One region of the Oceanobacter sp. 5_MG-2023 genome, then DNA from elsewhere that is predicted to be linked to it. Evidence: predicted binding sites of a transcription regulator. Region 1 holds the regulator's gene; each other region holds the start of a gene.
The links. The regulator LexA, encoded in region 1, represses DNA repair genes until DNA is damaged. The targets are predictions, from matches to a motif close to TACTGTNTANNTANACAGTA.
Positions count from the first base shown of each region.

Region 2: Q4551_RS09275 (DNA topoisomerase III) is a predicted target of LexA. The motif match lies at 1,573-1,592, and genes of this name have one in related genera.
Region 3: recA (recombinase RecA) is a predicted target of LexA. The motif match lies at 1,286-1,305, and genes of this name have one in related genera.

Region 1 covers NZ_JAUORS010000004.1:53,682-56,796, forward strand. The annotation lists gene Q4551_RS04175 (DUF6586 family protein) at 1-392, shown strand, start outside; gene Q4551_RS04180 (hypothetical protein) at 460-708, shown strand; gene Q4551_RS04185 (cell division inhibitor SulA) at 780-1,223, opposite strand; gene lexA (transcriptional repressor LexA) at 1,281-1,883, opposite strand; gene Q4551_RS04195 (hypothetical protein) at 2,393-2,770, shown strand; gene Q4551_RS04200 (SAF domain-containing protein) at 2,839-3,115, shown strand, end outside.
Region 2 covers NZ_JAUORS010000011.1:75,410-78,524, reverse strand. The annotation lists gene Q4551_RS09275 (DNA topoisomerase III) at 1-1,559, opposite strand, end outside; gene Q4551_RS09270 (hypothetical protein) at 1,741-2,856, opposite strand; gene Q4551_RS09265 (1-acyl-sn-glycerol-3-phosphate acyltransferase) at 2,949-3,115, opposite strand, start outside.
Region 3 covers NZ_JAUORS010000042.1:2,205-5,319, reverse strand. The annotation lists gene Q4551_RS15910 (regulatory protein RecX) at 1-212, opposite strand, end outside; gene recA (recombinase RecA) at 190-1,230, opposite strand; gene Q4551_RS15900 (CinA family protein) at 1,373-1,855, opposite strand; gene Q4551_RS15895 (transporter substrate-binding domain-containing protein) at 2,016-3,115, opposite strand, start outside.

The DNA of each region.
Region 1 (3,115 bases):
AGGCTTTGACTCAGGGGTTAAATGATGCAGCGCTGTTGCAGCTGTTGGCCGCTTATCGGTGTTATCTGAATGAGTTGGCACAGGCAGCCGGTGTGAACAGCCGAGTGGAATCGCTGCCACAATTGTTGCAGCAAACGTCTCTGGTGACGGGTGATATGCGCCAGTGGCAGGCGTTGTCCGAAGACGTGTTCAGCTGGTTTTACCGTTTTTTGCAAGCGGTGGAACAGCTGGGTTGGCCAGCGCTATCAGGCGTGGAGCCAATGTTGGCGACGCGCCTGATTACCTCGACGGCCGACGATCCGGTGTCGGGGGATGGAGAGGATGTGTCCGGTTGGCTGGCCTGCTTTCATCAGCTTATCGATGAGCAACGAGCCAATCAGCGCGAATCCTGAAATTCTGCCCTGCGTGTGTTTGTCGCACCTGTGTTAGACTGATCAGTCACTTTTTATGAGACGATATATGGCACGCTTTTTCGAGATTATTGAGCTTTCCAATGGGGATGTTGCATTACGTCGGGCCGATGAGCAAGACGGTGATGCATTAATGCGAATCCACTTTTCAGAGGATGCCAAAGCCAGCTTGAGTGAGCACCATATGGATGTTGCACGTGTGATGTTGGAAGCCGGTGTCCGTAAGGTCAGCGAGCTGTCGGGCATGGATGTGGATGATGACTTTGATGTTGAAGAACACAGCTATCCGCTGCATTAAACGCTTCGCTGGGTAATGAAAAAACGGGTAGCCTGGCTACCCGTTTTTTATGCGTGACTGTTATATGTATGTCAGAGGTTTGGGCGGACCTGTACCAGTACGACATGGCTGCCACTCTGCCGTGCCAGACTATGCAAGCGGCGACGTTCACGCTGGCTGATATTCCCTTGCCATTCAATAATCAGGTGACTATTACCACTGTTGAGAATGCGTTGGCACAACAGTTGTTGGGTATCTGCCTGGAGATCGATATGAATAACCGGTGCCTTGTCGAGATTCATATCAGCCAGTGATCGTTTGTTCAGCGTCCGGTTCGGGCTGAGCCACATCAGCCAGCGGTCACTGGCATTACAATGCGCCAGCATGGGTAATAGCTGCATCGGCTGGATCGCGCTGTCATCAGAGACAATCACTTCGGTCAGGCTGCCACAGGCGTGTGGCTTGCTTGTTATCGGGTTGATACTCGTAAACGGCAATACGGGCTGACGATCGACTGGCAAGCTGAGTTGGCGCATACAAAACCTCGTGAATGACTACTGACCGATACTGGCTGTCTTGTCTGGGCGGATTGATTAGTGATTACGGCGGATGACTCCGACATACAAACCTTCGATATTGAATTCCTGCTGACGCAAATCGACTTCGATCGGTCGGTAGGCGTCGTTTTCGGCGTGTAACAGCACCTTGTTACGATTTTTTTCCAGGCGTTTGACGGTGACTTCGTTTTCGACCCGGGCCACCACAATCTGACCGTTACGGGCGCTTTCACACTTGTGTACCGCAATCAGGTCGCCATTAAAAATCCCGACGTTTTTCATGCTGTCGCCTTGTACTTCCAGCAGATAATCGGCACTTGGCTTGAAGAAATTGGCGGGCAAGCTGCAATATTCCTCGATATGTTCCTGGGCAAGGATCGGCTCACCGGCAGCCACGCGGCCAACGACTGGCAGGCCTTCCGGTTCCGTGCCGATAATCCGGATACCCCGGGAGGCACCGGGCATGATGGCGATTGCGCCTTTGCGTGCCAGTGCCTTGAGATGTTCTTCTGCGGCGTTGGGGGATTTGAATCCCAGTTCCTTGGCGATTTCTGCACGAGTGGGTGGAAAACCGGTTTCTTCCAGTGCGGATTTGATCAGGTTGAGTACCTGCTGCTGTCTGGCGGTGAGCTTGATCATAGGGTTTCCATATCTGTTTATCTGTACAGTAGATGTGAATATATACAGTAAAAAACACTGTGTAAACCCACAGTAGTTGATCTTTTCCGGATCGACTGCCTGCGAGGTTCCGGCACTGGGCTGTTTCTGATTCCCAAATTACTTTTCATTTTGCGAATCAAAAAACGTCATGCCATGGCAAAGTCAGGTATTGAGAGGCATTACGTTTTGTTATTGAGCTGATATTCAGGGTTTCTGGTGCAGGCCAGGATATTTTATAAAATATTCCGGCATCGCTGTAACCCGCATTAATAAAGGGTTTTTATGTTTTTTGGGCTGGCAAATATGGTGTTTTTGTATCGCCGGATACGCCGCTGGAAAGGGTATTTCAAAAATTGGCACAACGGCTGCAATACCCATGTAACCCCGGTTAACGACTGGCTAGAGCAGAGTAAACAAGGGGTTAACAATGAAATGCTTGAACGTTTTTACAGCCTATAAAATACCTAAAATGCAATGAGGATTACATTATGACAACTTCAATTACGGCGCATAAAACCAGACAGGGTGGTTTCGTTATGACCTCGGAGCTGGTGCTGCTGGTGACTACCATGGTGGTCGGTTTGACAGTGGGTCTGGTGACCATGCGCGATGCACTGACAGCAGAAATGGAAGACGTTGCGGAAGCCATTGGCAGCCTGGATCAGACCTACGCATTTAATGGTCTGGTGAATGGCGAAAGTACCGCCGCTGTCGAAGGGTCGGTTTATGGCGACGCGCCAGATGTGATTGCCGGGGACAATACCGAGTTTACCTTCGTCACCGCCACCGCACTGGAAGGTGGTGCAACGGCTGCCAGTCTGGGTGCCAGTTCTGCTGCTGTTGCAGGGACCTTGACTGCTCCTTGATCGCCTGATCAGGTTCTGACCAATGGGTCAGAACCTTTATTCGTTCAGTGGTTACGGAGGAATGGATCATGAAACGCAGATTAAATGGCAGTGCCATTGTTGGTTTGACGGTATTTTCTATTTCAGCGTTGCTGACTGCGGTGCTGGGATATCGCCAGATCGACAAGATGAATTACCACACGGTGCTGGTGGCTAACCAGACCTTGACCGCCGGTACCCTGGTGACTGAAAACACACTGACGATGCGCGAAATTGAAAAAACGGATCGACAGGCGCTGGATGCCAGTCTGGTGGTCGGCAAGGTGCTCAAGGTGGCTAAACAAGCGGGCATGCCTTTTTATTTTG
Region 2 (3,115 bases), on a different contig from region 1:
TGCCGGTCTTTGACAAAACGGTTGATGCCCGTCATCGCCGCCAACAAGCTGGCATCGGAAAAATGCGCCGGAGGCTGGGTGTGTTTTTCATCAACCCTTGGCTCGCCACTCCAGACCAGCTGACCCGGAGATAACGCCGGTAATGGCTGCGATTGTGAATCTGGCCCGTCTGCAGCTGGCCGCTGTTTGCCAGGTGGCATGGCGGCTTTCCAGCCAGGTTCCAGGTTCTCGCGTTCGTTGGCGACAAACCGGCCACCGGCAATTTCCAGTTCGATCCGGCGATCCGCGTAGCGATATGGGGGATAAAACTGCAGCAGATACTGCCGTGCAATCAGGCTGTAGAGCTGTTTTTCCGTCAGCGTCAGACGATCTGCTCCGGTGGTTTTTTCGGTCGGAATAATGGCGTGGTGGGCTTCGACCTTGCGGTCGTTCCAGGCTTTCGAGCGTAGCCCCAGATTGGCTCCCTGCACCACGCTGGCCAGCTCGGGCTGATGTTGCCCAATCGCCTGAATCACCGCTTCCCGGCGACTGTAGTGATCCATCGGCAAGTAACGGCAATCGGAACGAGGATAGGTGATCAGCTGATATTTTTCGTACAACGACTGGCAGCCGTCGAGCACGTGTTTGGCGCTCAGGCCAAAGGCTTTGGCAGCATCGATCTGCAGGGCCGACAAGTTGTAAGGCAAGGGCGCGGCTTGCTGTTTTTCCTTGCGATCCGTCGCAGTAACCCGCGCTTCCTGTTGCCGGATACGGGTGGCGACGTTGTTGGCCAGCCGGGGATTCAGTACCCGGCCTTCTTCGTCCTGATGACTGGCACAGGCATCACTGGGTTGCCAGCTGGCATAAAAGCACAGTGGCTGGTCGGCCTGCAGATGAATCGCCGCACAGACTTCATAAAAGGGCCGGGAGACAAATTGCCGGATTTCTTCATCCCGTCGTACCACCAGACCAAGAATCGGGGTTTGCACCCGACCGACCGACAGTACTTGTTTTAACCCTCCTTGCTGCCCCTTGAGGGTACAGGCCCGCGTCAGGTTGATGCCATACAGCCAGTCCGCCCGGCTGCGCGCCAGGGCCGAAGTCGACAGCGGTATAAACTCCTGGTTGGAACGCAGTTGCGTCAGCGCCCGGCTTACGGCCTTGGGGTTGAGATCACTGACCAGCAAACGTTGCATGTTCTGGCGTTTGGCACTCGGAACATTCAGGTAGCTGATCACTTCATCCACCAGCAGTTGTCCTTCGCGGTCCGGGTCACCGGCGTGCACCAGCTGACTGGCTTCTTTTACCAGTTTGCGTAGCACCGTCAGTTGTTTGCGGGTCTGGCTTTTGGGTTGCAGTTGCCAGCTGTCAGGTACAATTGGCAAGACATCCAGCCGCCACTGTTTGAAGGCCGGGTTGTAGGCTTCAGGCTCGGCCTGTTCGAGCAAATGGCCGATACACCAGCTGACCACATCGCCATTGGCAGCGCGCACAAAGCCTTCACCTTTTTGGTGAGGCTTGGGCAGTACCGCCGCAATGGCGCGACCAAGGGAAGGTTTTTCAGCAATAAACAGGCGCATGTAATGTCTGTACAACTGGGATTTTGTACAGTATATCCAGACTGGGAACAAAAGAAACCGTCAGTACCAGGCGCTATCGCTGAACTGGCGGTATCTATGAGTTGGCAAAGAATGGCGCAACCAGCAGCAACCAGCAGCGTTCCAGGCCTGTGCCCTGACTAGCCACAGGCCCACCGGGCAATCAGATACCCCAGTTCACATCATCGTCGTCATCGGTACAGTTACTACGGAAAGACGACAGGCTTGATCGACTGCATTCCAGATCGGTCACCACAATATCAATACCATCGTAATAGCCTTCGATCAGCATCCAGTCATCATCGTCAATGGCATCGTTCAGATCACTACACTGACTGAAACTGCTGCAATCCAGATCCGGGGCGCTGTCGTACAGGTCGATGGAACCGCCACTGCTTTCGGACAGTTCACTGCCACGCACAATCATCTTGAAATCGTAGCTACTGCCGATGCGGTCATCCGGGCTGCTGTCGTCCTCATCCAGTTCAACAGCGGTAATGCTGCCGCCATCACTGGTGGTCACCACCACATCAATATAAGGACGCTCACCCCATACCGGAGTAAAACCGTCGATATCGTCTTCCAGTTGCAGCAGCTCGTATTCATCAGAGCTGTTTACCTTGTACAGCAGACACATGGCGGCATCGGCCAGACCACAGTCACTCTGGAACCAACCGATATACCAGGAGGCATCGCTGTCACCTTCGCACGTGCTGTCAAAGTCGTCTTCGGCGGCAGAGCACAGCACGTATTCCAGCGCAATGGTGCCTTCATCGTCGACACTGAACTCCAGCTGGGTTACATAGCTGTTGGCCACCGCCGCGGTCAGGTCATCACAGGCTTCGTTACAGGCAAAGTCGATCTCGCTGGCCAGCTCCCAGGTGGCGTCATCCAGTTCATACAGAATGCCAACGTCGGTGTATAACGATATGGAGAAGGTATCTTCGCTGTCATCAACCGCTTCGGTAGAAATAATGCTGTTGAAAACATAACTGCTGGGGTCGCCATCATCATCAAACGAGACGGTGACGTAGACTTCATAACGGTTGCCCCAGACGAAGTCATCAAAGCCGCTGAACGATTCCTCGACAACTTCCCAGCTGTCGCTGCTGTCTTCCCGAATGCGGAAGCAAAGCGAGGTGCTATCGGAGTCGCATTGCTCTTTGTAATAATCAACCAGCCGGGTTTCTACCTGGTCATCCCAGGTTCGCCCCAGCTCCAGACAGCCTGACAGTGCCAGGGCCATCAGCGGCAATATCAACCGTATTATCCAACGCATAGGTTCAAATTCTCTGTCATCGGGTCAGTAACCAACGGAACAACCCGTTCAGTCAGGTTAGAGCGACCCCCGTTACGCCGGGGTCTTAACCATCAACCATCGGCCATATTTTGTTGCAGCAGAATCGGCATGGCGTAACCAGTCAGAACCTGCTTTTGTACGTCTTGTGCTTCGCCTTCAATCCGTTGCCACAAGGTATCCTGGATCTGGCGACTGCTGTCACCGGCCCGGGCCTGCAGATAGCAGGAAAAACGCTGCT
Region 3 (3,115 bases), on a different contig from region 1:
AAATCATCCAGAATATCGGTCAGTAATGGCTCGAAAGAAAGACGGATAGCGTCGTCGATTTGTCCATAAAAACGGCGTGTCAGCTTACTGTGTAATTCATCACGGCTGTGTTCGCGGCGGGACAGCAGGTCGATACCAGCCTGGCGTAGCTGCGGGCGCAGTTCCACCAGACTGGCGATAGTGCATGGCTCAGTCTTCTTTGGCTTCGACATTGTCTTTGTCGGCGGGCTGCTCCAGGTTGGGGACAACAATCAGCTGGGCACGGATACCGGCTTCGATTTCAGCGGCAATTTCCGGATGCTCTTCCAGATATGCGGCGGCATTGGCCTTGCCCTGTCCGATCTTGTTGTTCTGGTAGCTGTACCAGGCACCGGCTTTCTGTACCAGTTCACACTTCACACCCAGATCAATAATCTCGCCCATATGGTAGATACCCGCGCCATACATGATCTGGAATTCTGCTTGTCTGAAGGGAGGAGCGACCTTGTTCTTGACCACTTTGACACGGGTCTCGTTACCAATGGCTTCATCACCCTGCTTGACCGAACCCGTACGGCGGATATCAAGACGAACGGAGGAATAAAACTTCAAGGCATTACCACCGGTGGTGGTTTCCGGGCTGCCAAACATAACGCCGATTTTCATCCGAATCTGGTTGATAAAAATCACCAGACAGTTGGCGTTTTTGACGTTACCGGTAATTTTACGCAGCGCTTGAGACATCAACCGGGCTTGCAGGCCAACGTGGCTGTCGCCCATTTCCCCTTCGATTTCGGCTTTTGGAGTCAGCGCTGCCACAGAGTCAATCACAATGACATCGACCGCGCCAGAACGTACCAGGCTGTCGCAGATTTCCAGCGCCTGCTCACCGGTATCCGGTTGGGAAACCAGCAGACTGTCGAGGTCGATACCGAGTTTTTCGGCATACAGAGGGTCCAGCGCATGTTCCGCATCGATAATGGCAACCGTCTTGCCCTGTTTCTGCGCCTGCGCCATGGTTGATAAACACAGGGTGGTTTTACCTGAACTTTCCGGCCCGTAAATTTCAACAATACGCCCCATTGGCAAACCGCCGATGCCGAGCGCGATATCCAGCCCGAGGGAACCGGTAGAAACCGCGGGAATGGCTTCACGGGGCTGCTCGCCCATCTTCATGATGGCACCCTTGCCAAACTGACGTTCAATCTGACCCAGAGCAGCGTCAAGGGCTTTTTGTTTGTTCGCGTCCATTGAATATCCTCTAATCACCAGGGCGTCAAATTCACTGGCTGGCCCGGAAAGTTTTTACTGTAAATTTGACCAGTAGTTAAACACAAATTCCTATCAGCGCCAACCCGGCAAAGTGTTTTTTACTGGATGGATTCACAGTTTTTTATGCCTGCTCCAGCCAGCGGGTCAACCCCAGGATGGCATGGGCAATGGCTTGCTGGCGTACCGCGGCACGATCACCATCAAAATGGCAACATTCGGCACCAATACGGCGATGATTCCCCCAGGCAAACCAGACGGTACCGACCGGTTTGCCGGGTACGGCTCCACCCGGCCCGGCGATACCACTGACCGACACCGCCACATCAGCACGGCTGTTACTCACCGCACCAGCCACCATTTCTCTGACCGTCGCTTCACTGACCGCACCATCCACCACCAGCGTCTCTTTCGATACATCCAGCAGTTGCATCTTGGCCTCGTTTGAATAGGTCACAAACCCGCAATCGAACCAGGCTGATGAGCCAGGCAGGTCGGTACAGGCAGCAGCGATACCGCCACCAGTGCAGGATTCCGCCGTCGCCAGACGCCAGTGGCGCAGCAGTAGTTGATTGGCAAGGTCTTCCGTCAGGCTGTTCAGATTCATAGTCTCCTCCAGATACCTCCAGTGTACCGCGTTGCAGAACGACTGGTTAGAGGGGGCGGTTCCAGGGAGCATCAACCGTTGATAATCTTGACCCACAGACCATGAACAAGTGTTTTATGATGGTTGTTTCATAGCTCCGGACATTCACCAGTGCTCTGGCTCAGTCCGTTGCTTCAGAGGCGTAACAGGTCTCGTCGCCACCTGCAATTACAGCGACCACGACGCAATTACGCCCTCGGCTTTTGGCCTGGTAAAGAGCCTTGTCGGCTTTCAGCAGCAGTTGGCGGGCACTCTGCCCGGGCTGGAGGCTTTCAACCAGGCCAATACTGGTAGTGACGTGATCAGCATCTTCGAACTGTTCCGCGGCAATGGCTGTGCGTATTTTTTCTGCCAACCGATAGGCAAGCGCTGCGCTGGTATCTGGCAGAATAATCATGAATTCTTCCCCACCCCAACGGCCAATCTGGTCGCTGGTGCGCGTATTATCTTCCAGCAGACGGGCCATGCGCTTCAGTACTTCATCCCCCAGCAAATGGCCATACTGGTCGTTGATCTGCTTGAAGTGGTCGATATCCAATATGATGACAGAGAAAGACGATCCTTCCCGCTGCTGATCTTCCAGCACCTTGTCCAGCTGACGCTCAATCGACAGACGATTCGCCAGACCAGTCAGGTTATCGGTTGTGGACAGTATCGACAGCTCGCTGTTTTTACGATTCAGCTCGGAGTTGGTGTCTTGCAGTTGCTGTTCCGCCTGATGCCGCAATTCCATTTCGGTTTTCAAACGCTGGTTCAGACGCGCCAGCTTCCAGTTCCAAAGCACAATGGCCAGCATAATCACTGACACTAGCGCTGCCAGCTTCCACACCAAGTGGTAATTCACCTGTTGCTCAAATGTCACGGCGACCCAGCGCTGAAACACTTTGGAACGCTCTTCTTCGGTGATGTAGTCGGTGGCTTTATTAAACATCGAAAGCAGCTCGGGCGTATCGTTACGCACAGCAATTGCCAGCTTCCAGTCTTCATCCAGACGGCCACCAATCTTGAGATCAATAAAACGGTCCTTGCGGATGGCATGACCGATCGGGGCGATCGCTCCAATCATGCCGAATATCCGGCCTTCTTCAACCTGGCGCAGACCGGTGCTGATATCGGGCAGTTCAATCACCTCCAGGCTCGGATAATCCTGCTGCAGCTTGGTCAGCAACCCATATCCTTGAGGCACTCCGATGGTTTGCTGGTCGAGTGATTTCAGTCCAT